Regions from separate parts of the Luteibacter sp. W1I16 genome, predicted to be linked through region 1. Evidence: riboswitches for the same ligand, from Rfam matches in the RefSeq annotation. Region 1 holds a riboswitch; each other region holds the start of a gene.
The links. Region 1 has a riboswitch for cobalamin ahead of QFZ41_RS10350 (TonB-dependent receptor domain-containing protein). Riboswitches for the same ligand answer to the same signal wherever they lie in the genome.

Region 2: it holds a riboswitch for cobalamin, as region 1 does, so the genes downstream of both, QFZ41_RS11455 (ribonucleoside-diphosphate reductase subunit alpha) here and QFZ41_RS10350 (TonB-dependent receptor domain-containing protein) in region 1, are expected to answer to the same signal.
Region 3: it holds a riboswitch for cobalamin, as region 1 does, so the genes downstream of both, btuB (TonB-dependent vitamin B12 receptor) here and QFZ41_RS10350 (TonB-dependent receptor domain-containing protein) in region 1, are expected to answer to the same signal.

The regions. Positions count from the first base shown of each region.
Region 1 is NZ_JBNDJJ010000001.1:2,323,772-2,333,389, forward strand. Features, by position in the region: gene QFZ41_RS10345 (efflux RND transporter permease subunit) at 124-3,273, opposite strand; gene QFZ41_RS10350 (TonB-dependent receptor domain-containing protein) at 3,404-5,290, opposite strand; cobalamin riboswitch at 5,434-5,675, opposite strand; gene QFZ41_RS10355 (TonB-dependent receptor) at 5,922-8,936, shown strand; gene nagA (N-acetylglucosamine-6-phosphate deacetylase) at 9,052-9,618, opposite strand, start outside.
Region 2 is NZ_JBNDJJ010000001.1:2,599,727-2,609,344, reverse strand. Features, by position in the region: gene QFZ41_RS11480 (methyl-accepting chemotaxis protein) at 1-341, opposite strand, end outside; gene QFZ41_RS11475 (family 78 glycoside hydrolase catalytic domain) at 421-2,970, opposite strand; gene QFZ41_RS11470 (DUF2501 domain-containing protein) at 3,084-3,530, shown strand; gene QFZ41_RS11465 (SDR family oxidoreductase) at 3,602-4,510, shown strand; gene QFZ41_RS11460 (response regulator) at 4,617-6,551, opposite strand; cobalamin riboswitch at 6,697-6,908, shown strand; gene QFZ41_RS11455 (ribonucleoside-diphosphate reductase subunit alpha) at 7,065-9,581, shown strand; gene QFZ41_RS11450 (ribonucleotide-diphosphate reductase subunit beta) at 9,618-9,618, shown strand, end outside.
Region 3 is NZ_JBNDJJ010000001.1:2,637,833-2,647,450, reverse strand. Features, by position in the region: gene QFZ41_RS11620 (cobyrinate a,c-diamide synthase) at 1-1,280, opposite strand, end outside; gene cobO (cob(I)yrinic acid a,c-diamide adenosyltransferase) at 1,277-1,879, opposite strand; gene QFZ41_RS11610 (hypothetical protein) at 1,903-2,484, opposite strand; gene btuB (TonB-dependent vitamin B12 receptor) at 2,510-4,384, opposite strand; cobalamin riboswitch at 4,506-4,736, opposite strand; partial or broken gene QFZ41_RS11600 (acyltransferase family protein) at 4,760-5,836, opposite strand; gene QFZ41_RS11595 (hypothetical protein) at 6,029-6,310, shown strand; gene QFZ41_RS11590 (diguanylate cyclase) at 6,329-8,149, shown strand; gene QFZ41_RS11585 (hypothetical protein) at 8,291-8,773, opposite strand; gene mgtA (magnesium-translocating P-type ATPase) at 8,886-9,618, opposite strand, start outside.

The DNA.
Region 1 (9,618 bases):
CTGCCGCGGGATCGCCGACAAGGTCGGCTCCCACCATGTTGTCGGAGCTCTCACCATGTTATCGGAGCTCCCACCCTGTTGCCGTAGCTTGGGCTCCCATCCCGTAGCTGGGCTCCAGCAGTTTTATCTAGCCTTGCGGATCTTCAACCAGCGCTTGTACCGGCGCTTTAGCTTGCGACGGTATTTGCGTTCCTTGCGATCGTGGTTCCACAGGTAGATCGCGGGTGTGCTGAGCAAGGTGAGCAGCTGCGAGACGAGCAAGCCGCCAACGATGGCGATACCCAGCGGCCGGCGCATCTCGGAACCCACGCCGAAGCCGATCGCCAGCGGCAAGGCCGCGCCCATCGCCACCAGGGTGGTCATCGTGATCGGGCGGAAACGCACCAGCGCCGCTTGGCGGATGGCTTCCACGGGTGACATCCCGTGCTCCCGCTGTGCGACCAGGGCGAAGTCGACCATGAGGATCGCGTTCTTCTTCACGATGCCGATCAACAGCAACACCGAGATGATCGCCATGAGGGTGAGCTGGGTCTGCGTGACCAGCATGGCGAGGAAGGCGCCAGCGCCCGCGGCCGGCAAGGTCGAGATGATGGTCAGCGGATGGCCCAGGCTCTCGTACAGGATGCCGAGCACGATGTAGACCGCGAGGATCGCGCCGATCAGCAGCACCATGCCGTTCGACTGCGCGTCACGCAGGCGCTGGTTCGCGCCGGTGAAATCCATTCGCACGCCTTCGGGCAGGTTGATCGCGTGCACCGCCTGTTCGACCAGGGTATTGCCCTTGTCCGCCGTGATTTTCGGCGCGAGGTTGTAGGTGATGTCCGCCGATTCGAGCTGGTTCTGGTGGGTTACGGCGCTGGGCACCGCGACCGGCGCGATCCTGGCCACGGCAGAAAGGGGGATCATCGTGCCCACGTTGTTCTTCACGTAGGTGTTGAGCAAGGCGTCCGGGCTCAGGGTCTGGGCGGCCGCGGCCGTCAACACCACCCAGTACTGGTTGATGTCCGAATAGATGATCGAGACCTGGCGCTGGCCGAAGGCGTTGAACAGGGCCGAGTCGATCATGCCCATGCCCACCTGGAGGCGCGAGGCCGCATCACGGTCGACCTTCACCATCTGCTGCTTGCCGACGATGTCGAAGTCGCTGCCGACGTCGCGGAACTCCTTCATGTTGCGCATCTGGCGCACGAGCTTCAGCACCGAGGGCTGCAGGTCCTCGCCGCTGGTGCTGATCAGCTGGAACGAATACTGGCCGCGATTGCTGTTACCGCCGCCACCGCCGAGGAACTGCACGGGGTTCATGAAGACCTGGACATCGGAGAACTTCTCGTACTCCTTGCCCAGCCTGTCCATGATCTCCTTGATGGATTCCTTGCGCTGGCCCGGGCCGCTGCCCTTGGGCTTGAGGTCGACGAACATCAGGCCCTGGTTGCCCACGGCGCCGCCGTTGTCGCCACCGAGGATCGTGGTGACGTCCGCCACCGTGCTGTCGTTCTGCATCAACTCGCTGACCCGCTTCAGGCGGCGCGTCATCTCATCGGGCGAGATGTTGGCGTCGGCGCTGATCTGCGCCTGCAGCATGCCGGTGTCCTCGTCGGGCATGAAGTTGCCGCCGGCCGTCTTCACCACGGCGATGGCCAGGACCACCGTCGCGGCGAGCAGGATCAACGGCTGCCAGCGCATCAGGCGGCGATGACGCATCGCCCAGTCGAGCGCGCGCTGGTAGACCCCGAGGAAGCCCCGGTCGAAGCGCTCCAGTGCCAGCTCCCAACGGCTCGCCTTGCGATCGGGCGCGTCGTGCTTGAGGTAGTGCGCGCACAGGGCCGGGGTCAGCGTCAGCGACACCACCGCCGAGATCAGCACGGCCGCCGCGAGCGTCACCGAGAACTCGCGCAGCAGTTTGGTGATCATGTTGTTGCCGAACAGCAGCGGCGCGAACACCGCTACCAGCGACAGCGTGATGGATATCACCGTGAAACCGATCTCGCGAACGCCTTCCATTGCCGCGGCCATGGGTTTCGCACCGTTTTCCATGTGCCGGACGATGTTCTCGATAACCACGATGGCATCATCGACGACGAAGCCGATGCACAGCACCAGCGCCATCAGCGACATCGTGTTCAGCGTATAGCCGAGCGTCCACATCACCACGAAAGCGCCGGCCAGCGATAGCGGCACGCTGAGCGTGGCGATCATCGTCGGTCCCAGGCGGCGCAGGAACACCAGCATCACCATGATGACCATGACGATACTGATCATCAGCGCGACCTTGACCTCGTGCAGCGCGGACTGCGTGGTCTGGGTCAGGTCGAAGATCGGCGTGACCTTCGCATCCGCCGGCAGCAACGCCTGGAACCGCGGCAACGCCGCACGGATGGCTTCCGCGGTGGCGATGGAGTTCGCCTCCGGGCGCTTGCTGATCTGCATGGTGACCGAGCGCTCGCCCTGGAACCAGGCGGCCTGGTACTGGTCCTGCTGGCCGCTGTGGACATTGGCGATGTCCGAGAGCCGTACCGGCACCCCGTCGCGCATGGCGATCAGGATGTTGGCGAAGTCCTTCGGGTCGCGCAGGCCGTCGTTCGCGATCACCGTCATCTGCGTCTCTCCATCGGAGAGCACGCCTTGCGGCGAGTTCACGTTGGCGGCCTGCAAGGCGTTCGAGACGTCGTTCGCGGTCAGCCGCTTCGCCGCGAGGGCGTTCGTGTCCAGCTCGATACGCACCGCATGGGGCGTGCCACCGAACACCTGCACCCGTGAAACGCCGTCGATCTGCGCCACGGCGGGGCGGATCAGCGTGTCCACCACGTCGTAGAGCTTGTCGGGCGGCATGGTCTTGGAGGTCATCGCGACCAGCAGCACCGGGATCTGTCCGGTATCGAACTTGAAGTACTGCGGCGGCGAGGGCATCCCGGCGGGAAGGTCGGCCGCCGCCGCGTTGATCGCGGCCTGCACGTCGCGGGCGGCCGCGTCCGTCGAGCGGTCCATGTTGAAGCGGACGCGGACGAAGCCGGAGTTCTCCGTGCTGTTGGAGTACATCTGGTCGACGCCCGGGATCTGTCCCAGGTGGCGCTCCAGCGGCGCGATGACGGTCGACGCCATGGTCTGTGCGTTGGCGCCGGGCATCTGCGCCTGGATAAAGACCGCCGGTACCTCGATCGAAGGCAACGCGGCGACGCCCAGCAGCATGTATGCGATCGCGCCGGCGAGGGTCAGGCCCGCCGCGAGCAACGAGGTACCGATCGGCCGGCGAATGAATGGTGCAAAAAAGTTCACGACACTTCCTGTGATCGCGGGAAGGCTCCCCGCGCCCGCGAACTTTATGACGTTCCGCTTGCTTCGTCGCGTGTGCCTTTAGTGGGGGCCCTGCCGGAAGGCAGGGGTCCCCCGTTCATGCGGCGGCGCGTCAGTGGCCGGGGGCGAAACGGACGGTCAGGTAAACCGTGCGCCCCAGCTGGTTGTAGAACGCGGCGGTCTCGTAGCGCTTGTCCGCGACGTTGGCGACGCGCCCCTGCACGCTCCAGTCCGTGTCCACGTGCCACGTCGCGCGGAGGTCGGCCGTGGTGTAACCGCCGAGCCGGCGGGTGTTGGCCGCGTCGTCGTAGCTGTAACCGGCCGCGTAGACCGAGCCACCGACGGTGAAGCGGCCCAGGTCCTTGTCGAGGTCGACCCGCGCGGTGCGCTCCGGACGGCGCGCCAGGAGATTGCCCTCCTGCACTCCCGAGTCGCGGTTCTCCGGCTGCTGGAGCGTGCCGTAGGCCCGCACGTGCCAACCATCGACATCGGCGCCGACCTGTCCCTCCAGGCCCCGGATGCGCGCCTTGCTCACGTTCACCGGCAGGAAGTTGGCGTCGAAACCGATCAGGTCGTCGACCGTGGTCTGGTAGGCGTTCACCGCCCAGTTCCAGATACCAGGCCGCGCAGAGAGGCCGATCTCCGCCGTGCGCGAGGTCTCCGGGTTCAGGTTCACCGGTGCGCCGTAAGGGTAGAACTCGTCGTTGAACGTGGGCGCATGGAAGGCCGTGCCGTACGACGCGGTGATCTTCATGCCGTTGTCGAAGCGGAAGCCGTAAGCCGCCGAGCCGGTCGTGTGGTTGCCGAACTGGGTGTTGTGGTCGTGGCGCGCCGACAGCTGGATCTCATGCGGGCCGAACAGACCCTGGTAGAGCGCGAATACGCCCGTGTTGTTGCGCGAGTCCTTCAGATAGTCCGTATCGCTCTTCAGCTTTTCCTGCTGGAAGTCGACGCCCGCGCTCAGCGTCTGGCCCTTCGCGAGGGTGAAGTCGTTCTGCCACGACGCCTGGTTACGCTTCGAGTAGAGGTAACCGACGCGCGCCTTGTCCAGGCCGTAGTGCACGAAATCGAGCGTCTTGTCCGCCCCGTTGAGGTAATTGTCGGCGCGGTCCTGGTTCTGGCCCAGGCTGAGCGCCATGCGCCAGTTCGCCAGCACGTCGAAGGCCAGCTTCGTGCCGGCCACCTGTTGCGAACGCCGGGTGAGGTTCTGGAAGTCACCGTCGTACTCTATGTCGCCCTTGCTGCGCAGCCAGCTGCCGGTCAATTCCGTGCCGTCGTCCCAGCGATAGCCGCCGAACAGCGCACCGTTGTAAGTGCGGGAGGCATCGTGGTCCGGTTCGTCGGTGAAACAGCCGGCGAACGCGGCCGCGGCGCCGATGCGACAGGCGTTGATTCCCGCCGTGTACTGCTCGCCGAGGCTGGCGTTGTACCAGCCGTTGCGGGTCCCGCCCGATAGCCCGGCCTGGCCCGCCGAATAGCCATGGCTACCACCGGTCAACGAAAGCGTCGGCGTGGGCGCTTCGCCGGCCTGGCCGTTGCGGGTGAAGATCTGGATGACGCCGCCGATCGCGTCCGAGCCGTACAGGGCCGAGCGCGGGCCACGGACGATCTCGATGTGGTCGATCTGCTCCACGGGAAGTTGCTCGTAGGCAGGCAGGCCTGCGCCCACGGTGCCCACGCGCACGCCGTCCAGAAGCACCAGCGTGTGCGAGGAGTTCGTGCCGCGCATGAACAAGGAGGTTTGCTGGCCGATGCCACCCGCATTGGCGATCGTCACGCCTGGCAGGCCGGTGAGGAGGTCCTGCACGCTCACCGGCTGCAGGCGCTCGATGTCCTCGCGGGTGATCACGGTGACCGGAGCGAGCACCTCGTCCAGGGGCGTCGCGACGCGATTGGCCGTGACCACGACAGGATCGAGGCGATCGGGCGCGCCTTCGTCGGCGGCGTGGGCCGCGGCGATGGACAACAACAGGGCCGCCGCGAGCAGGGTCTTCTTCATGGAACCGTCTTCCTCAGCCGCCGGGCGGCAATGTGCGAAGGACGCTCGAGGAGGACGTGCGACGAACGGCGAACGGGCGGAAACCCGGTGGCTGCCCGGATCCGCCCTCCGCGAATCGACCGAAACAGGGACGCCCGCCACAGGGGCGGGACGTTCATCGGGCCGGTCTCCGGACTCGCGCCAGCCACCGAAGTGGCGGGAACCGGTGCCTTCCCGCTTGCGCAGTGGCGTGAGGCCGGTTCCATGAGAAAGGTCTGACGACCCACTCGGATGGACGCTTACCGTTGCGGGGGCAGTGCCGGCCTTGCCACGAAGTGGCGCACCGGCTTCCCGTTTCATCCTCCCCGGCCTTGGCCGGTCGGGACACCCGAACCCGCCGATGGTACCGGGAGGGGGCCGAACTGTCACGGCGGCTTAACGAAATCCTTAACGCGCACTTGACGAGCGCAAAATAATTCGATTACAACCGCAACTGATAGCCGTTGGGCGCAAGAAGTTGCGCACGGGGAGCATGAGCAGCCAGAGCCGCATCCCGGGGGGGATGGGCACCGGGGCCCATGGGACGGCGTCGAAAACGAGTTCGGCCGCCTCTTGTGGCCGGCTTACTTGCTGTTTATCGGGGAGACAAAACATGCAGCGTTCCACCAAGCGTACCGGCGCCCTGCGCCGATCGACCCTTTGCACCGCGCTCGCCCTCTGCTTCGCCAGCGGCGCCGTGCTCGCCCAGTCCAATGCTTCCGGTGTCGTCTTCGGCCGCGTCGCGCAGCCGGAAGGTGCCGTCATCCACCTGCAGAACCTGGATACCGGCCTTACACGCGACGTCGGCGTCGACGCCGATGGCCGCTACCGCGCAAGTTCGCTGCCGGTCGGCCGCTACAAGGTCACCGTGGAGCGCGGCGGCCAGCCCGTCGAGACCCGCGACAATGTCCAGGTGAATCTGGGTGGCGGTGTCGACGTGTCCTTCGCAGGCGCTTCGACTACCACCACCGAGGCGCAGAACCTCGAAGGAGTGCAGGTCACCGGCAACGTGCTGCCCGCGATCGACGTGTCCCAGGTCGACTCGCGTACCGTGCTCACTTCGGAACAGCTGCAGAAACTACCGCTCGCACGTGACGTCACCGCCGCCGCGCTGCTCGCGCCGGGCGTCATCTCCGGAGACAGCCGCTACGGTAACGTGGCCTCGTTCGGTGGTTCGTCGGCCTCGGAAAACCAGTACTACATCAACGGTTACTCGGTCACGAACGCGCTTACCGGCCTCGGCTTCACGAGCCTGCCCTACGATGCGATCGACCAGCAACAGATCTTCACCGGTGGCTATGGCGCGGAATACGGCCGTTCCACGGGCGGCGTTATCAACATCGTATCCAAGCGTGGCGGTAACACATGGAAGGGCGGCGTCGGCATGTATATCCAGCCGAACGGCGCACGGCAGTCGCCGCGCAATATCTATCGCACGAACGGTCAGCTGTTCCAGAACCGTGGCGGCAACGAACGCAGCGATACGCAGTACACCGCCTATATCAGTGGTCCGTTGATCAAGGACAAGCTGTTCTTCTTCGGTGCGGGTGACTTCACTCGTACGAATACGACCACGACGAGCAGCATCCTTGCTCCGCAGCGCACGAACCAGTCGCAGAAGGCGACCAAGTGGTTGGGCAAGATCGATTGGAATATCACCGACAACCACCTGCTTGAGTTGACTGGCCTCGGCGACAAAACCAACACCGAGCGTAGCGTCTATGCCTACGATTACGCCACCCGGAGCCGAGGCAATTACCTGGGTACGGACAATCTCAAGAATTTCGACGCAGGCGCGGGGTCGGCCCCTGGCGGTGACGTATACATTGGCAAGTACACCGGCTATATCACCGATGACCTGACAGTCAACGCCTTGTACGGCCACACCACGACCAATCATGAGCGCGATATTGGCTATTCCGGGTCGGCTAATTGTCCGTGGATCACAGACAACCGGCGTGGCATCGCCAACCCCATCACCGGCTGCGGCCTGGTGAATGGCACGGTGCTGAACGCAGGCGCGAAGGACAAGACCCACGGCTGGCGTCTCGACGTCGAATACCATGCGGGCGATCACGATCTGCGCGCGGGTCTGGACAACCAGACTCTCGAGTCGACGTCTGGTCAGATCTATGAGGGCGGTTATCGCTGGGTTTATCGCAACGCAGGCACGGTCACCGGCCGTCCAGACATCGTTCCGCCGCCGGGTACTGTCTATGTTGCCGAAAAGCGTCTCTTCGAAACGGGCGCCAGTGTAAAGACCGAACAGGAAGCGCAGTTCATCGAAGACAACTGGCAGGTCACCGATCGCTGGAGGATCTACGTCGGTCTTCGAAACGAGCAGTTCAAGAACTTGAATGGCGATGGCACCACCTATGTCAAGCAACGCCACCAGCTCGCACCACGCCTCGGCGCGACGTGGGACGTGTTTGGCGACTCAACGTTCAAGATCTACGCGAATGCCGGACGCTATCATCTGGCCATTCCGTCGAACGTGGCTATTCGCGGCGCTTCCGCGTCCACCTACTATAGCGAGTACTACACCTACGGTTCCGTTGGCCCGAATGGCGAGCCGACGGGTCTCACCCAATTGGGTAGCCGCGCTTACCTCAACGGCGAGGATGGGACTACACCCGATCCGAAGACCGTTGCCGCCAAGGGTATCGACGCGTACTACCAGGATGAGTACATCCTGGGCTTCGACAAGGCGATCAACGATAACTGGAGCTTCGGCGCCAAGGCGACGTATCGCAAGCTCAAGAGTTCGATCGACGACTTCTGCGACTCGCGCCCCTTTGAAGCGTATGCCGCGCGTAACAACATCGACATCAGCAACGCATCGCTGCCGGGCTGCTATCTGTTCAACCCCGGCAAGTCGAACGAGTTCCTGGTCGACGTCGGCGGTGGCAACTACGTTCCGTTCAATCTTCGCAAGGATGACTTCACGTCGCCCGAAGGCGTTGCATTCCCAGACCTGAAGCGAAGCTACTACTCGCTCGATCTCTACCTTGAGCACCACTTTGCGGACGATTGGTACGGCCGCGTCGATTACACCTTCTCGCGTAGCTACGGCAACTCGGAAGGCCAGCTCAAGTCCGATATCGGTCAGCTCGATCCGTCCGTGACCCAGGACTGGGACGCCCCCGAGATCATGCAGTACTCGAATGGCCCGCTTCCGAATGATCGTACGCATCAGTTGAAGGCATACGGGTATTGGCAGGCGTCGCAAGAATGGCTGCTTGGCGGCAACCTCGCGGTTGCCACCGGCCGCCCGAAGAACTGCATCGGCCTGGATCCGGTGGATGCGATCCAGTACGGCGCGTCGTACTTTGAGTGCGGTTTCCAGCCGTCTCCGCGCGGTTCGAAGGGCCGCCTGCCCTACACCTGGAACCTCGACTTGAACGCCGAATACCGCCCGCTTTGGGCCGGTGAGAAGCAGCCGTTGGCATTCACCGCCACGGTGTTCAACGTCGTCGGCAGTCAGCGACCGGTCGGACAGATCGATGTTGGCGAGACGGGTACGGTGGCGAACGGCGTTCCCGTGGTCAGCGACGACTATCGTCGTCCGATCGCATTCCAGAACCCGCGCTACCTGCGCCTTGGTGTCCGTTACGACTTCTCGCTCTAAGTAGCGGGAACAGCAGCGCGCCCGGACGACGTATCCGGGCGCGCGACGAGATCTCCCTGGAACTGGCCGGCGCGGAGCGCCGGCCTTTTTTGTGATCGTGCCTTAAGCGTGGCTGTCAGCCGAAGACCTTGGTGCCGCCGATCCAGGTTTCCGCGACGTGGTAGCTCTCGTCCATCACGACGAAGTCGGCGCGGTAGCCGGCGGCGATGTGGCCGTGGCTGGCGCCGAGGCCGAGGAAGTCGGCGGGATACGTGGAGGCCATGCGGGCGGCTTCGTCGTAGGCGACGCCGACCATGCCGATCGTGTTGCGCACCGCCGTCGCCATGTCGAGCGCGGAACCGGCGAGCGTGCCGTCGGCCGTCTGGCAGACGCCGTCGCGCACGGTGATGGTTTCGCCCTTGAGCACGAAGTTCGGATTGTCCGAACCCACCGGCGGCATCGCATCGGTCACCAGCATCATCTTCTCGCGCGCTTTCGCGGCGATGGCGACGCGCAGCGACGCCGGATGCACGTGGTGGCCGTCGACGATCAGGCCGCACCAGCTGGCCGGGTCTTCCAGCGCGGCGCCGACCACGCCGGGTTCGCGGCTGGTGAACGGTGTCATCGCATTGAACAGGTGGGTGAAGCCGCGCACGCCCTTGGCGAGGGCGCCGCGCGTGGTTTCGTAGTCGGCGGCGGTGTG
Region 2 (9,618 bases), 280 kb from region 1:
CGCAGCGGATGCATGCGCATCGTCAGCGCCGAATCGAACGCGAACACATAACCGCTGTTGTTCGACCAGCGCATCGCCTCGATGTCCTGCAGTGCGTTCACCCGCGCCTCCAGGTCGCTCAACTCGCCCTTCGCCGCGCGCGCATGGTAGGCGTCGGCGATCGACATCGCCGCCGTCACGTGCTGCTCGAGCGTGTCCTCGAGTGCGTTCATCTGCACGCCGCGGCTTTCGATGCCCGCCATGATGGTCTGTGCCATCAGCCCGGCGACGACCACGGTCGTCACCATCCACACCCGTGTGTTCAGCCGCGTGCGACCGAACCATTTTTCCACTGCCGACATACCCATCACCCTCGAAAATCCCCGTGCTGGACTTATCGGCGCCGGGGGGCAGGACTTTACGAGGACGATGTGAAGACGCTCAGCGGGCGGTCAGTGTGTGCCGTCCCGATCCGAGTACCTTCTCGGGCGCCCCCGGCAGCGCCACCACCGCCTCCGCGCCGACGGGTACCACCACATCGGCCTCGACCTTCCCCGCCACCTTGCGCCACGCCACGGAGGCTTCGCCATAGGGCGTCATCACCGTGGCGGAGGCCTGGCCGAGAAAGGCCGTGAGGGCCGGACGCACCTCGAAACGCCGCCAGCCCGGTTCCAGCGGCCGCAGGCCGGCCACGTCGCCGAACAGCCAGTCGTCGATCGTGCCGAGGAAATAATGGCCCCTGGAGCGCGAGGCGAGCTTCCAGTGTTCCCAGAGGCTGGTCGCACCGTTGGCGCGCCAGAAACCCCAGCTCGGGAAACTGGTCTGGGTGGCGATGGCCCATGCCTCGTCCGCGTGGCCGGTCGCGGTCAGCACCGGCAGGATCGGCTTGGTCGCCAGCGCGCCGGTATCCAGGTGGTCGCCGCGAGCCTTCGCGTCGGCCGCCACGCCGGCTGCCACGCGCGCTTTCAGATCGTCGGGCACGAGGCCGAAGCTCAACGCCAGCAGGTTGTGCGCCTGCCGGTAGCCCTGATCGCCTTCGCCGCGATAACGGGCGGCCGGGCGATCGAGGAAGCGCTCGTTGAACGCTTCGCGTACCTTTCCGGCGCGGGTGTCGAAGATGGCCGCGCCGGATGTGTCGCCGGTAAGCCGCAGCATCGCCGCCGTCGCGCGCTGCATGCCGTAGAGATACGCCGTGGCGGCGACGCGCTTGTCCTCCGGCGCGTTCTCCCCGCCCGGATCGGTCTCCGGACTGACCCAATCGCCCAATTCCGTATCGGCGATACCGCCCGGTGAACGCGCATCCTCCATCGCCACATAGCGTGCAATGCCCTGGATGTGTTCCTCGATCGGCCTCCGGTCCCCCGCGTACATCCACAGCCACCATGGGATGAACACGTACGCCGAGTGCCACGTCGGTGCGCGCACGTCGCCCCAACCGGGATTCGGCGCGATGAGCAGGGGTGCGCCTTGCGCGTTGCGCGCATCGGCGATGTCGCGCAGCCACTTCGCCAGCAATCGATCCGCGTCGAAGTTGCGCAGGAACATCTCCGCGCCGAGCATGCCGTCGCCCGTCCATCCGTTCTTCTCGTACATCGGCGTGTCGGTGGGAAGGCCATGCAGGTTGTTGAGCATCGTGTCGACGGCCGCGCGGTGGATCCAGTTCAGCAACGGGTTGTCGCTATCGAAGCGGCCCGTCACCGCGACATCGGTATGCACCACTTGCGCGGCGATCGCATCGACGGCTGGCTTTCCACCCGGCCAGCCCTGTACCTGCACATAGCGAAAACCCTTGTACGAAAAACGAGGATGCCAGCGGACCCGGCCGCCATCGAGCGTCAGGCGGTCGGTCTGGAATCCCCGCTTGAAATAATGATGATCGTCGCGTGCGTCGACGGTGCCGTCCGGAAGAAGCTTTTCCCCGTAGCGCGCGACGATCGTCGTGCCCGCGGGACCGCTCACGTCGAAGCTCGCCCATCCCGCCATGACGCGCGGAAACGCGAACACGTAGGTGCCCGGCACGGGCTCGGTGACGGACGAGGCGGCCACGGTCTCCACCACGCGGATCGGTTGCTCGGTCTGGGCGACGAGTTTTCCGGCCGGTGCCGGCAGCTCCGACGCGGGGGACCATGTGCGTGGCGTGGCGAGACGCGCGTCGTATTCCTCGCCGCCGTAGAGGTCGTCCAGCCGGGTCGGCCCGTCGGCCACGCGCCAGCTCGCATCGCTGACGACGTGCCCGATGCGGCCGTCCCGATAGCGGATGAGCAACAACGCGCGCATCCGTGGACGTCCATGCCACGGCGCCCGCTCCCAGTGCCATACATTCGGGTTGGTGAGTCCATGGAAGCCGCGGCCCAGTTCCGCACCGAGCGTGTGCTCGCCGGGCGCGAGGGCGATCTCGTTCGCCACTACCTCCACGCGCTTTCCGTAGTCGGTGAAGCCTGGACCAAGCACCGCATCGCTCACCGGCTTGCCATCGATCGTCAGGTCGGCATAACCGCCGGCGGCGATGTACAACGTCGCGCGCGCCACGCCCCCGTCGACGTGGAAGGTCTTGCGGAGCAGCGGCGCGGGAAGCGTGTCGTCACCCTTGCCGATCCATCGCGCGCCGTGCCATCCGGCCTCGTCCAGCGCCGTGTCGAAATGCGAAGCCACGCTGGCATCGCCCTGGGAGGTATGGACATCCGCACGCCATTCATAGCGTTCGCCGGGAGCCAACGAAGGACCGGCGTAGTCGATGTCGAACGGCCGCGCACCAGCGACATCGCCACTGTTCCATACCGTCTCGCCTCCATGCGTCACCACGATGCGATAGCCCGTCTGGACGGTGCCACCGGTGTCGCTGTGCACGATCCAAGAGAACCGGGGCCTGGCCACGTCGACGTAACCGGGCGTGTCGGTGCGTTCGACACGCGGCGTGGTGAGGCTGACGGAAGCACGCGTGAGCGGTGCGGCGAACAGAAGGACACAAGCGGCGTAAGTGCGAATGGGCAATGGATCTTCCTTTGGCGCAGGACGCGAGGGAGCATATCGGCCAGCCGTCCTTACATCCATCTAACGCATCAAGGTTTATCCCTTCCCCACCTCGAATTCCCCGGAGCCATGTCATGAAGACCCTGATCGCCGGTATCGCGCTCGCCACCACGCTCGCCGCCACTTCGGCCTCCGCCATGCAACTGGACAGCCTGAAAGGCATGATGGGCGGCGGTGGCGGCTCGCTCGCATCAGGCAGCATGGGCAACGCCGCCGGTATCTTGCAGTACTGCATGAGCAACAACTACCTCGGTGGCGAAAGCGGCGCGGCCGGCGTGAAGGACCAGCTGCTGGGCAAGCTCGGTGGCCAGGCCACCCCGTCCACGCCCGCCCCCACGCAGGACAAGGGTTACCTCGACGGCGCGAAGGGCCTTCTGAAGTCCAGCGACGGCAAGACCCTGGATCTTTCCGGCGGCGGCTCGGGCGCGGCCGGCGCCGGCGACCTCAAGGCCCAGCTCACCCGCAAGGCGTGCGACGCCGTGCTGAAGCAGGGCAAGAAGATGGTCGGCATGGGGAAGTGACATGACGTGGACGGGGTATGGACACCCCGGCCCGTAAACCTGAGGGCCTCACCACCGATGAGGACCCTCCCATGGCCAATCCAGCCAAGAACGATCCGTACGCCATGCGCGACCCGCGCACCCAGTATCCGCAGCCTGATTTTTCAAAGCAGCCGCAGCCCGCGCCGGGCCTGGCCAGGGAAATGGTGCCCAAGCCGGACCACGGCGAGACCAGTTACCGCGGCAACGGCCGCCTCAAGGGCCGCAAGGCGCTGGTGACCGGCGGCGATTCCGGTATCGGGCGTGCGGCGGCCATCGCCTTCGCACGCGAGGGCGCGGACGTCGTGATCAACTACCTGCCCTCGGAACAGAAGGATGCCGACGAGGTCATCGCCTTGCTCACCGGCGAGGGTCACACCGTCGTGGGCATGCCTGGCGACCTGAAGGACGAGGCGTTCTGCAAGGACCTCGTCGCGAGGGCCGTGAAGGAGCTCGGCGGCCTGGATATCCTGGCCAACATCGCCGGCCGGCAACAGTACGCGAAGTCGATCGACGAGCTGGATAGCGCCGCATTCGAGGCGACGTTCCGCACCAATGTCTTCGCCATGTTCTGGCTGACCAAGGCGGCCCTGCCGCATATGCCGCCGGGCGCGGCCATCCTCAACACGGCCTCGATCCAGGCCTACGAACCGTCGGACATCCTGCTGGATTACGCGCCGACCAAGGCCGCGATCGTGGCGTTCACCAAGGCGCTGGCCAAGCAGGCGGCGGAAAAGGGCATTCGCGTGAACGCGGTGGCGCCGGGGCCGGTGTGGACGCCGCTGCAACCCAGCGGCGGGCAACCGCAGGAGAAGGTGGTGGAATTTGGCAAGAACGTTCCCCTGAAGCGACCCGGGCAGCCGGTGGAGTGCGCGCCGGTCTACGTGCTGCTGGCGAGCCAGGAGGCGAGCTTCATCACCGGGGAGACGTATGGGGTGACGGGCGGGCATATGTTGCCGTGACGTGGCAGATGTTGCCGTGAGGCGGGCCGTATCGCCGGCGAGCCGGCTTCCCACCAGAGCGGGGATGCCTCCGGCTCTGGTGGGAAGCCGGCTGGCCGGCGATGCTCTACCGGCCCATGATCCGCCCGATCGCATCCATCAGGTCGGCCACCCCGTACGGCTTCACGATGATCCGCGTGCGCGCGTCGCACTCCACGCCGTTCGCCGTGTGGTCGCCGGTGGCATAGATCACCGGCAGGCCAGGCTGCGTTTCGCGTAACCGCTCCGCCAGATCCACGCCATTCATCCCCGGTAGTCCGACATCCGCGAGAAGCACATCGATCGGCTCGGAGACGTGCAGACGCAAGGCCTCGTTGCCATCGCCGGCCTCGAACGCGACGTGCCCGCGGCTTTCCAGCATCTCGCAGATGGACATCCGTATCAGCGCGTCGTCCTCGACCACCAGCACACGCAACGATGCCGAGGGCGCCGGCGACGCTCCCGCCATCGGCGCGGGCGCGATCTCCGCCGTCGGGCGCGGCACGCGCGCGGCCAGCATGTGCCGCACGCGCCGTGCCAGTTGCTCCTTCGTATACGGCTTGCTCAACAATTCCACGCCTTCGTCGAGGCGGCCGCCGTGCACGATGGCGTTCTCGGTGTAGCCCGAGGTGAACAGCACCGCGATGCCCGGCTGCCGTTCCATCGCCTTGCGCGCCAGCTCCGGGCTGCGCAACGTGCCGGGCATCACCACGTCGGTGAATAGCAGGTCGATCGCGATGCCGCTTTCCACGATCGACAGCGCACTGGATGCATCGCGCGCCTTCAGCACGCGGTAGCCGAGATCGCCGAGCATGCCGACGACCGTTTCGCGGACCGCGTCGTCGTCTTCCACGACGAGGATCGTCTCGTCGCCGCCACGCACGGCTTCCTCGTCGATATCCACGAGGCGGTCTTCGCTCTGCACGCAGCGTGGCAGGTAGATCTTCACCGTGGTGCCTTCGCCGGGCTCGCTGTATATCTTCACGTGGCCGCCGGACTGCTTCACGAAGCCGTAGACCATCGAGAGGCCGAGCCCGGTACCGCGTCCTTCCGGCTTGGTGGTGAAGAACGGCTCGAACACCTGGTCGATGATCTCCGGAGGGATGCCGCCGCCGGTATCGGTCACGGCGATCATCACGTACTGGCCGGGACGCAGGTCGCCGTGGGCGGACGCGTAGGCACTGTCGAGCAAGGCGTTGCCTGCCTCGATGGTGAGCTTGCCACGTCCGTCCATCGCGTCGCGCGCGTTGAGCGCCAGGTTGAGCAGCGCGTTTTCGACGTTGCCTGGGTCGACCAGCGTGTTCCACAGGCCGCCGGCGACCACCGTCTCGATCTCGATCGCCTCGCCCAGCGCGCGGCGCAGCAGTTCATCCATGTCGCGGATGAAGCGCCCGACGTTCACGACCTTCGGTGCCAGTGGCTGGCGCCGGCCGAAGGCGAGCAGTTGCGCGGCCAGCTTGCTGCCGCGTGTCACGCCGGCCATCGCGTTGGAGAGACGCCGTTCGGCGCGTGCATTGCCGGCCACGTCGGACGCGAGAAGCTGCAGGTTTCCGCTGATCACCTGCAGGAGATTATTGAAATCGTGGGCGACGCCGCCGGTCAACTTGCCGATCGCGTCCATTTTCTGCGCTTGGCGCAACTGGTCCTGGGTCAGGTCGAGCGCGAGCCCGGGGCCGCCTCCGGCGCTGCGCCAGCCCTGGTCTTCCTCGGCGGCCGGCTGCATCGACACGATGGCCGTCCCATCCCAGCGTTCCATGCACACGCGCCAGGGCGATCCGTCGACGGAGCTCAGTTCCGCGGTACGCATGCCGCTCGCGGCCAGGTTCGGCAATTCCGCCTCGAACCAGGTCCGGCCGGCAGGGTTCCAGATGGCCAGGAATTCGCCATCAGGCAGGCGAGCCCTGGCCCAGGCATTGGCGTACAGGAGTTCACCCTTGGGAGAAAGGGCGGCGAGGCCGTAAGGCGCGGCGTCGAACGCCCGGGCGATCAGTTCATTGTCCTGCAATGCGAATGGTGAGGGCATCGAGCCTGTGATTGATCCGGGGTGGGGAGCGGAGTTTATCGTCGTGGGTTCATGCACTTTGTGTAGAACGCCTTCACAAGTCCTGAACGAACCGGCAGTTGCGTCGTTTACACCACATCTTGTGTTGACCGCCCATGGGATCGCCTATATCGTGTGTCCCGTTGGTGTCCGGAGAGGCGCGACTGCCCGTCGGACTTAATAGGGAATCCGGTGCGAATCCGGAACTGCCCCGCAGCGGTAAGTGGAAACGATCCCGTTCTATGCACTGGTCCTCGGCGACTGGGAAGCGACGGGTAGGCCGGGCCTCCAAGGCCCTCGTCCACGAGTCCGAAGACCTGCCAACAGTCGGTACCTGATCGGTATCGATTGTGGTGACGGCTTCCGCGGGGAAGCACGTCGCGGACCGGAGCCGCCTTGGGCGGGCTCCGTCCCGGCCTTTCCCGCATTGCCTGGCCACTTCGAGCCCCGTCCGAGGGAACGGGAGTTTGAACCAGGCCTTGGGGCACGCCACACATGACCACGATGGATTCCGCAGCGCGCGAGCGCACCGAGACGGCCGACCCGGCCGCCATTCCTTCTCCGACCGCCGGCAAGGCGCCCGCCGCCGGCTACCGCAACGACGCGCCACCCGCCTTCGCCCTCACCCCGCCGCACAACCCCGGCCAGATGCGCGTGACCAAGCGCAACGGTGGCCAGGAAGTCGTCGACGTGAACAAGATCGTGCGCGCGGTGACCCGCAGCGCCGATGGCCTGTACGCCGTCGATCCGATGCGCGTGGCGCTGAAGACGATCGGCGGCCTCTACGACGGCGCGACCACCCAGGAACTCGACCAGCTGTCGATCCGCACCGCCGCGGCGCTCACCGCCGAGGAACCGGAGTACGGCCAGCTGGCCGCGCGCCTGCTCGCCGCCTTCATCGACAAGGAGGTGTCCGACCAGGACATCCAGTCGTTCTCGCAGTCGATCTCCACCGGTTTCGACCTCGGTATCCTCAACGAACGCCTGCGCGATTTCGTGCAGGTGAACGCGCGCAAGCTCAACGACGCGATCGATACCACGGCCTCGCGCCGCTTCGAATACTTCGGCCTGCGCACGGTCTATGACCGTTACCTGCTGCGCCATCCGACCAAGCGCTTCGTCATCGAGACGCCGCAGTACTTCTTCATGCGGATCGCCTGCGCGCTCGGCGGCAACGACGTGGCCGAGACGCTGGAGTTGTACCGCATGCTCTCGTCGCTGGAATACCTGGCCAGCTCGCCCACCCTGTTCAACGCCGGCACGGCCCATGAACAGCTGTCGTCGTGCTTCCTGCTCGATTCGCCGCAGGACGCCTTGGAATCCATCTACGCCAAGTACGGTGATGTCGCCCAGTTGTCGAAGTTCGCCGGTGGCATCGGCCTCGCCTATTCGCGCATCCGCTCGCGCGGCTCCTTGATCAAGGGGACCAACGGCCATTCCAACGGCCTCGTGCCGTGGCTGAAGACGCTCGACGCTTCCGTGGCCGCCGTCAACCAGGGCGGCAAGCGCAAGGGCGCCGCCTGCGTATACCTGGAATCGTGGCACGCCGACATCGAGGAGTTCCTCGAACTGCGCGAGAACACCGGCGACGACGCCCGCCGCACGCACAACCTCAACCTCGCCAACTGGGTACCGGACCTCTTCATGCGCCGCGTGGAGACGGACGGCGACTGGTCGCTGTTCGACCCGAAGATCGTCCCGCATTTCGTCGATACCTGGGGCGCCACCTTCGACGCCGCCTATGAGAAAGCCGAAGCCGATGGCCTGGCGGTGAAGACGATCAAGGCGCGCGAACTCTACGCGCGCATGCTGCGCTCGCTGGCGCAGACCGGTAACGGCTGGATGACCTTCAAGGATCGCTCGAACGCGACCAGCAACCAGACCGCGCGTCCCGAGAACGTCATCCACCTGTCGAACCTCTGCACCGAGATCCTCGAAGTGACCTCGGAAGGCGAGACGGCGGTGTGCAACCTCGGCTCGATCAACCTCGCCCGCCACGTGGTGGACGGCCAGTTCGACTACGAGAAGCTGTCGACCACCGTGCGCACGGCCGTGCGCCAGCTGAACCGCGTGATCGATCTCAACTTCTACCCGATCGCCTCGGCGAAGACGGCGAACGTGAAGTGGCGTCCGGTCGGCCTGGGCGTGATGGGCCTGCAGGACGTCTTCTTCAAGCTGCGCCTGCCGTTCGATTCAGACGAGGCACGCGCGTTGTCCACGCGCATCGCGGAGGAGATCTATTTCCACGCGTTGTCCATGTCCAACGAGATCGCCGAACGCGACGGCCCGCATCCCGGGTTCGAGGAAAGCCGCGCGGCCAACGGCGAGTTGCAGTTCGACTATTGGCCGGCCGCCACGCCGGCCGGCAAGGACGGCCGCTGGGCCGAACTGCGCGAGAAGATCAAGGCCAAGGGCCTGCGTAACTCGCTGCTGATCGCCATCGCGCCCACCGCGACGATCGCGTCGATCGCCGGCTGCTACGAATGCATCGAGCCGCAGGTGTCGAACCTGTTCAAGCGCGAGACGCTGTCGGGCGACTTCCTCGTGGTGAATCGCTACCTCGTCGACGAGTTGAAGACGCTGGGGCTGTGGACCGCCGATATCCGCGACCAGATCAAGCTGGCGGAAGGGTCGGTACAGGGTATCGCGGCCATCCCCGCGGAACTGCGCGCGGTGTATCGCACCACCTGGGAACTGCCGCAGAAGGCCCTGATCGATCTCGCCGCCGCCCGCGGCGCCTATATCGACCAGAGCCAGTCGCTGAACCTGTTCATGGAAAACCCGAACATCGGGCAGCTTTCCTCGATGTACATGTACGCGTGGAAGTCGGGCATCAAGACGACGTACTACCTGCGCTCGCGTCCCGCGACGCGCATCGCGAAGACCACGGTGAGTTCGTCGGCGGCCTCCCTGCCCACGCCTTCCGCGCCGGTCGCCGATGCGCAGGAGCAGGCCGAGGCCGCGGTGTTCTGCTCGCTCGAGAACCCCGAGTACTGCGAAGCCTGCCAGTAAAAAGAAAGAAGCTACTCACATTTTCCGAGGTACCCGA
Region 3 (9,618 bases), 310 kb from region 1:
AAGAGCCGGCACGCCGCGTCGGGATTCGACGGAAAGTAGAAGTGCACGAAGCTCGCCGTCATGCGTGCGCGGCGATAGACCTTCTCCGCCGTGGGGCCGCCATGGGGATTGCTTGCCACGGCCAGCGGCGTCGCCTCCATCGTCGCCTGCGCGTAGTGGAACGAGTGGCCACGCAGGCTTCCCTCCGGCAACTCGACGGCCTGCATGCCCAGCGCCGCCAGCCGCGGCTGAATCGCGGCGTGGCCACGCACCAAGCCCGCCATCGCACCTTCATGGCCATCGCGATCGGCGAGGCGGTCCAGCGCGTAGAGCAGTCCACCGCACTCGGCGAGCAGCGGACGGCCCGCATCGACGTGCGCGCGCAGATCGCGACGCAGGTCGTCGCGTGCGGCGAGCGCGTCGATATGCAGTTCGGGATAACCGCCGGGCAACCAGGCCGCATCGCATCCGGGCAGCGGATCGCCCGCCACGGGAGAGAAGAAACACAGGTCCGCACCCGCGTCGCGAAGCACGTCGAGGTTGGCGGGATAAAGAAAGGCGAAGGCCGCATCGCGCGCGATGGCGATGCGTACGCCGTCCAGGCGTACCGAAGAGACGATCGATGGCGGCGCATCGAAGACGACGGGAGGCGGCAGATCGACCGGCCCCTGCGCAAGTAGCGCATCCGCCAGCGCATCCAGCCGCGCATCCAGATCGGCCAGTTCCGCCGCCGCGACGAGACCCAGATGCCGCTCCGGCAAGGCCATGGCCGCGTCGCGCGGCAATGCGCCGTACCACGCCATGCCCGGGGGCAGGCTGTCGCGCAACAATCCCGCGTGGTACTCGCCGCCCACGCGATTGGCGAGCACACCTTGCACGTGCAAGCCGGGCCGGTAGCTCGCCAGCCCATGGGCCAGCGCGCCGAACGTCTGCGCCATGGCGCTGCCGTCGATCACCGCCATCACCGGCAAGTCAAAAGCCATGGCCAGGTCCGCACTCGACGGCGCACCATCGAACAGGCCCATCACACCCTCGACGAGGATCAGGTCCGCCTCGCCCGCGGCGGCATGAAGCCGTGCGCGAACGTCGTCGTCCCCACCCATCCAGGGGTCTAGCTGGTATACGGGCGCTCCGCTTGCCCGTTCGAGAATCATCGGATCGAGGAAATCCGGTCCCGTCTTGAACACGCGCACGCGGCGTCCCCGCCGCGCATGGGCGCGGGCGAGCGCGGCGGTGACGCTGGTCTTGCCCTGCCCCGACGCAGGCGCGGAAACCAGCAACGCGGGACAGGTACGGCTCACAGCTCGACGCCCTTCTGCGCGCGGATGCCTGCCTGGTAAGCGTGCTTGATCACGCGCATCTCCGTGACGGTGTCGGCGGCGGCGACGAGTTCATCGGGCGCGCCACGGCCGGTGATGACGACATGCTGCCGTTCGGGCCGCAGGCGCAGGGCTTCCAGCACGCGGTCGAGTGGGATGTAGCGCTTCACCAGGGCGATGTTGAGCTCGTCGAGCAGCACGAAATCATAGGTGGCATCGCGAAGCATGCCTTCGGCCACCTCCCACGCCGCCATCGCCGCGGCCACGTCGCGCGCCTTGTCCTGGGTCTCCCAGGTGTAGCCCTCGCCCATCACGTGATAGTCCAGCGGGCCGTCCTCGAACATACGGAAAAACGCCTCCTCGCCGGTGGAGAAACTACCCTTGATGAACTGCACGACGCCACAGCGGAATCCGTGGCCGAGTGACCGCGCCAGCATACCGAAGCCCGACGAACTCTTTCCCTTGCCGTTGCCGGTGTTCACCACCAGCACGCCGCGGTCGATCGTCGCCTTGGCGATGCGCCGGTCGATCAACTCCTTCTTGCGGCGCATCCGATCCCGATGGCGCGCATCCTCGTCCATATCCTGCCATGGCACCGCGTCGTTCATGCGCTTGCCGTCTTGCCGTCGTCCGCACGTGGAGCGAAGCGGAACACCAGGGCCTGGACCAGCTGTGCCGCGAGCACGTAACCCGACGCCGCGCGAACGAACAGCGGTGCCCACTGGGCGAAGCGCTGCACGTATTGGGCCATGTTCGGATCGGTATAACGCCCACCCAGCCAGTAGAACGCGCCGTTGGAGATCGCATAGGAGAGCGTGGCGCTGACCACGATGCCCGCGAACACCATCGCATGCGAGGCAAGCGATCCGTCGAAGCGTGGCGCGAGGAACCGCCCCGCGTACCACAGCACCGCATAGGCCAGCGGCAGGAATGAGTAGGCCACGGTGATGCAGAAGTCACTCACCCCGGCATAACTCACCGAATACCAGTCGATCAGCACCGAAAGCAGCACGAAGCCGAGGAAGGCCAGATGTTTGCGCAGGTAAATGCCGCCCAGGAAGAACAACCCCATCGAGGCATCGGGGAGGTGCAGCGCGTCCCCGAAATGAGAGAAACGCGTACCGATCATGAGCAAGGCGAACAACGCGGCGACAGCGGTGAACAGGGGACGCGAAAGCGGTTTCATCGGATAGTCCTCGATGTATGCACGGTTATGAACGGGGCTGGTAGCACAGCGTGAGCATCCAGTTGCGGCCCGGCTGGTTGAAGTAACGGGCCGTCTCGTAATGGCGGTCGAAGACGTTGTTGGCCGAAAGCTCGACCTTCCATGCCGCGTCGAAGGCGTATGCCATGCGCAGGTCGGTCAACGCATAGCCGCCGAGCCGGTGGGCATTGGCGGTATCGTCGTAGCGGTAACCGGAGGCGAACACGCTCGCACCGGCGCTGAATGCGCCGAAGCTGCGGTCGACATCCACATGCGCGGTGCGGCGCGCGCGGCGTGGCAACAGGTTGCCATGCGAGGCATCGTCGCTATCGTCTTCCGGCTGCAACCATGTCGCGTTGCCGGCGAGCCGCCAGTCACCTAGGGTCGTGTCCGCCGCCAGTTCGGCTCCGCGAATACGCGAACGGTCGATGTTGTTCGCCCCGCCAAAGGGGAACAACGGTCCGCTCAGGCCGGAGTCGAACACGATCAGGTGGTCGATCTTGTTCTGGAAGGCGTTGATCGACCAGTTGCCCCAGCCGGGCGTGCCGCGCACACCCAGTTCCCAGTTCCGCGAGGTCTCGGGGCCGAGGTCGGGGTTGCCGTAGTCGGGGTAGTAGAGATCGTTGAAGGTCGGCGCCTTGAACGCGGTGCCGTAGCTACCCGTGACGCGCAGGGTTTTCGTCAGCGCATAGCCGTACTGCAGGCTACCGGTGGTCTTTCCACCGAACTGGCTGTTCTCGTCGCGACGCAGGCTGCCCTGCACCGAACTGGCCCCGAACTCCTGCTGCCACTGCGCGAATAAAGCGTGATTGCGCCGCGCGTCCACGAGGTAATCGGTGTTACCCACGACACGGTCGCGTTGCCAGTCGAAGCCGAGCGTGGTGAGACCGGCGGCGCCGCCCACGCGGCCCAGATCGGCCTGCATCGAGGCGACGTCGCGATGCGTATTGAACGTATCGGCGTAGACGCCGTTCTCGTAATCGGTGGACAGGTCTTCGCTGCGGCCCAGGTTGGCAGTGAACAGCATGTCCTGCGACGGCTTGTAGCGCACGCGCCCACCGACGACCTGAGTGGCCGATTCGGCGAAGTTGCTGCTGGTGCCGTCGTAGTGGTTACGTCCCTCCGTGCGCGTGGCACTGGCGTCCGCATCCCATTGCTCGTCGAATCGCCAGCCGCCTTTCAACGACAGCGCGTTGTTGCGGTAGCCGTCCTTGTCCGGTTCATAGGTGAAGCAGCCGCCACCGCCCGGACTGGGTTTGCCCCGGCAGGCGTTGATGCCATCGGTCTGGTCGTGGCTCGCCTCCACCGCGTACCAGCCCCGGGTACCGCGGCCAGCGAAGCCCGCCGAACCGCGCAGCGTGTCGTAGCTGCCCACGCCCACGGAGAAATGGGGAACGAAGCCACCCTCGGGATGGCGGGTGAAAATCTGGATGACACCGCCGAGGGCGTCGGAGCCATACAGGCTCGAATACGGGCCGCGCACGATCTCGATGCGTTCGATCTGGTCGACCGGAATATCCTGCAACGCCGCGGTGCCGGACGTGGCCGAGCCGATCTTCACGCCGTCCACCAGCACGAGCACGTGGTCCGCCTCGGTACCGCGCAGGAACACGGAGGTGGCCTTGCCGGGCCCACCGTTGTTGGCGATCGAAACACCGGGCGTGCCGCGCAGCAGGTCGGCCAGCGATCGCGGTTGCAACCGCTCGATCTCGGCCCGGTCGATCACCGTGGAGGCGGCGAGCACCTGGTTGAGGGTCTGGTCGGTGCGGCTGGCGGTGACGACGACCTGGTCGAGGTCGGTGGACGCATCGGCGAACGCCGCGGCCGGCGTGAGGAAAGCCACCGCGATGGCGACCGCGAGGCTGGAGGAACGAAATGACACGGGGTGACTCCCTGCTCACCGCGCCTACCCGCGCGGCATGAATGGCGAGGGACGGGAAGCGGGATGGCGGGGATCGCCGGCGGCGGAAGGCTGTCGGCCACCCACGACATGGCCCTCCGCCTGTCCGGTGTACCTCGAGGCCGGTCTCCGGGCTCGCGAGCGCAGGGAATCCCTGCGGGGACGGCGCCTTCCCATGCCTTGGCACAGTGGCTCGATGCCGACCTTTTGCTCGCCTACCGTTGCGGGGGCAGCTCCGGAATGGTGGCGGCCTTGTCGGGCCACGCACGTCACCGGATTCCCGTTTCAATCCCCGGCGCGAACGCCGTGGATCACCTTGGGCGGCGACAGTGTATCCGAACGCGCGGCGCGCTTGTCGCGCCAGCGCAGGAAGGGCCGCTCCACCGTGTAATGCAAGACGGCGCCACCGGCCAGGGTCGCGGCCGCATAGATGGCGAAACGCAGGAACCGGTGGTCGGCCAGTTGGCCGTCCAGAGCCGTTTGCACGAGGTGGAAGACGCCCTTGTGGCTGAGATAGAGACTGTAGGAGGCGCGGGCCAGCCAGCCCGCGCCCGGGATATCCAGCCGCGCCAGCCAGGTATCGCCACTGGCCGCGGCCACGAAGGCGGCCATCGCCAGCGCGATCAACGGGTAGCCCGCGACGCAGGGCCAGAATGCCGTGCGCGCGCCGTCGAAAAGCACGAGGGCGGCCGCGAGCAGGAGCATCCCGAGGATGAGCAAGCCGTTCACCCGCGTACGCAACCATGCCATGGCCTGCGGACGGTACACGCCGCAGGCGGCCAGTGCGACACCGGCCAGCAGCCCATCGAGGCGGGCCCACGTCGGGTAGTACAGGTAACGCAGGTAGACGGTGCCGACGTTCTCGCCCGCCGCCAGCGCCGGCGCGAACCAGTGCGTCCACGACCATCCGCGCACGAGCATGCCGCCGGCGGCGACCACGGCGCCGACGACGGCGAACTTCCATGCGGCGGGCTTGCGCGCGAGGATGAAGGCGAGAATGGGAAACAACAGGTAGAAGTGCTCTTCCACGCACAACGACCACACGTGGGAGAAGGCGTAGTTGTCGCCGTTGTCGAACAGCAGGTTGAAGGTGAAGGTCGGGAACTGCCATAGCGGCTGCATCCCCGGCGTTTCCCGCCACGCCGGCCACAGCACGTACAGCGCGAGCACCGCGAAGAACGCGGGCAGGATGCGCGCCGCACGCCGGCCGTAAAAGGCGGCGAAGTCCAGCCGCCCCGTGGCGGCGAGGGATTTCAGCACCTGGGAGCCGATGAGGTAGCCGCTGAGCACGAAGAACAGGTCGACGCCCATCCAGCCGGACTGTTCCAATGCGGAAAACCCCTCGCCCAACCCACCGACGAGATAGCTATGGAAAAGCATCACCCAGGCGATGGCGGCGGCGCGGAGCGAGTCGAGCCCTGGCGTTCGGTGCATGGTCGGACGTCCCCCTGGATGGTCGGGACAGCGTGGGGCCGCCGGCGGCCATGCCTGGGGCCCCTTCATGGCATTCCGGGGGCAAATGGCGCCATGGACGGCCCGAACCGACGGCCCGCGCCCCACCGCGCTATGATCGCCACGCGCACGGGGACCGGGGGAGGTCGTCCGGCGTCTCATCAAGGGGCACACATGTCTGACGTTATCGATTTCCTGGAGCGCATGGGTGGCGACGCCACGTTGCGCGCCGCCGGTCCGGCCGAACTGGCCCATGAACTGGCCGAGGCCGCCGTAGACGGCGCGCTGGCCGCCGCGATCCTCGCCGGTGACGAGAAAGCACTGCGCGACCGCGTCGCGCCCGGCACCTTCAACAGTATCCAGCTCGGCGATACGCCGCAGAGCGAGGAAGAGTCCGAAGCGCCCGCGAAGGACGTACCCGAGACACCCGCCGTTCCCGATCCCTCGGACGCCTGAGCGCGAGGCCACGGTGGCATGAACGGTCGCATCGGACGCAGGCTGGGATGGATGATCGCATTCACGCTGGCGGCGTACGCCGGCGCCGCATTCGCTCAGCTCACGCCGGGCGAGGACGCGACCGCGACCCTCGCGCGCGCCGATGCCACCAAGACCTCCGACCACCCCGCCTTCATGGACACCGTGGCCCGGCTCGGCCACGACGCCGCGCGGCTGAGCGCGGCACAGCGGGCCCACCTGCGCTATCTCGAAGCCTGGCAGGTCGCCTATGCCGGCGATTACGAAGCCGCCGTGCCCCTGCTGGAGGCCGTGATCGGCAGTTCGTCCGACATCACGCTGCGCTTCCGCGCCACGGCCACGCTGATCAACATCCTGGGCATCGGCCACCGTTACCAGGAGGCCTTTTCACGCCTGACCGAACTCACCGATACGCTGCCCGAGGTGAGCGACCCGCAGGCGCGGCTCCAGGGCCTGGGCGAAGCGGCACAGATGCTCACCGCCGCCGGCCAGTACGACATGGCCGCCGAATACGCCGAGCGCATGATCGAAAGCACGCCCACCGGCGACAGCGCATGCAAGGGCACCTTCATCAAGCTGCATGCGCTTTATCGCGGCAAGCGCATCGAGGGCGCCGACCCCCGCTTCACCCAGGGCATCGCCGCGTGCGAAGCCGCGGGCGAGAACCTCATCGCCAATGCACTTCGCGCGGACGTGGCCGAAGGGACCATCCGCAGCGGGAGCGCTGCCGATGCCGTGGCCATGCTGGAGAAACACTACCCGGCGGTGCTGCGCGACCAGTATCCGAGCCTTATCTCGCAGTTCGAGTCGCTGCTCGCCGAGGGCCATTGGCAAACCGGCAACGTGGACGCCGCGGAAAAATACGCCCACGCGGCGGTCGACAGCTCGATCGCGGGGGAATACTCCGAACCCCTGGCCGTGGCGCTGCGGACGCTGTATCTGGCCGCGAAGCAGCGCGGCGATTTCCGCGCGTCGACCGGTTGGCTCGAACGCTACATGCAGGCGGACAAGGGCTACCTCGACGATGTGACGGCGCGTGCGCTCGCCTACCAGGTGGTGAAACAGCAGGTGGCTTCCAGCCGCATGGAAGCCGACGCGCTCGATCGGCAGAACCAGATCCTGCACCTGCAACGCGAAGTGGACCGGCGCTCGATGGAGACGAGCCGGCTCTACATCCTGTTGTTGCTCACCGTGTTGGCGGCGATCGGCCTGTGGCTGGTCCGTACCAAGCGCTCGCAGTTGCGGTTCATGCGCATGGCGCGCCGTGACAGCCTCACCGGCATCTGCAACCGCCAGCATTTCGTCGAGGAAGCCACGCAGGTCTTGCAGAACGTGCGCAAGACCGGCAAGCCTTCGTGCCTGATCCTGTTCGACCTGGACCATTTCAAGCTGGTCAACGACACCTATGGGCACGCCGAAGGCGACTGGGTGCTCTTGCGCGTCGTCGCCGAATGCCGCGACCACGTGCTCGAAGGAGACGTGTTCGGACGGCTGGGCGGTGAGGAATTCGGCATCCTCCTGCCGAACGCGGACGAAGCCGCCGGCGCGAAGCGTGCGGACCTGATCCGCGCGGCACTCGCCGCGCCACCCGCCGGCGGGCCGTCCACGGCCCATGTCACGGCGAGTTTCGGCGTGGCCTGCACCGCACGCCACGGCGAGCAACTCGACCGCTTGCTGGCGAAGGCCGACGAGGCCCTCTACCGGGCCAAGGCCGCCGGGCGCAACCGCGTGGAGATCGCCATGCCGGAGGATCCGTTGCCGGAATCCGAGCGGGCCGACACCATGCCGCCCGCGTCGTCGGCCTGGGCGACCCGCCGCTAGGCGATACGGCGCAGCGCCGCGCCATCGCACAGGCGCAACACCGCATCGCGATGATTGTGGGTGCATCGAGCAAACCAGCGGAACCGTCCCGCCGCCAGTAGGCGTGCGGCGGGACGGTGGATCAACGCTGTGAAACGGTGGTTACAGGCAACCCACCAGCCCGTCGTAAACCGAGTAACGCGACATCGGCAACTTCGCGTGCAGCGCGTCGTCGCCGTTCATCACCTCGTAGAACTTGTCCACCGGGGTGTCCTTGGCGAGCAGGAGCTTGCATTTGAAGAGCTTGGCCGCGGTCTGCACGGCGCCGGATTTGGGGTTCACCGCGGCGGTGCTGCCCGAGAACAGCCAGAGGCACTGCTTCATGGTGCCCTTGGTGCTGTCGACCGAGCAGCGAAGCTGCATCGGGCGCAGGTTGGCATATTCGCCTTCGCAGAAGGTATCGCCGCAGATCTTCTCGAAGCCGGCGTTGAGCCGGACTTCCGCCTCGAAGAAGCGATCCATGCCCTGCTCCGACGCCGGCCAGTCGATGGCGTCGACATAGCGGGCGGGAGCAGGCGCGGTCTGGGCGAAGACAGCGGCAGGCAGGATAAAGAGAGCGGCGGCGAGCACGTTTCGAAGCATCATGGTGACTCCTTGGTTGAGGAGCCACCATGAGACGCTCATCGCGAAGGCGCGTATGTCCCGCTACGCCCACGCATGCGTGTAGCCACCCGGTCAGCCGCCAGGTAGGAAGAATCTATAGCCAGCGCCCGTAGCGCCGGATGTAGATCGTCTTCACCACCTGCGTGAGCACGCAATAGCACACCAGCGTCAGCGCCAGCCAGGCGAAGTAGATGCCCGGCAAGGGATGCATGCCGATGCGCGCGCCGAGGCCCGAATACGGGATCAGCATGCCGACGACCATGATCGCGCCGGTCAACGCCAGCACCGGTGCGGACGCCATGCTGCGCAGGAACGGGATGCGCCGCGTGCGGATCATGTGCACGATCAGGGTCTGCGAGAGCAGGCCCTCGATGAACCAGCCCGACTGGAACAGCGACTGGTGGGCCACGTCGTTGGCGCCGAACCAGTGCCACATCAGCCAGAACGTGGTGATGTCGAACACCGAGCTGACCGGGCCGATCCAGACCATGAAACGGCCGATGTCGCCGGCGTCCCACTTGCGCGGCTGGCGCAGGTAGTCCTCGTCCATGCGATCGAACGGGATCGACAGCTGGGAGAGGTCATAGAGCAGGTTCTGCACGAGGATCTGCAAAGGAAGCATCGGCAGGAACGGAAGGAAGGCGCTGGCCACCAGTACGCTGAAGACGTTGCCGAAGTTCGAGCTGGCGGTCATCTTGATGTACTTCATGATATTGCCGAAGGTGACGCGTCCTTCGATCACGCCCTCCTCCAGCACCATGAGGTTCTTTTCCAGCAGGATGATGTCCGCCGACTCCTTCGCGATGTCCGTCGCGGTATCGACCGAG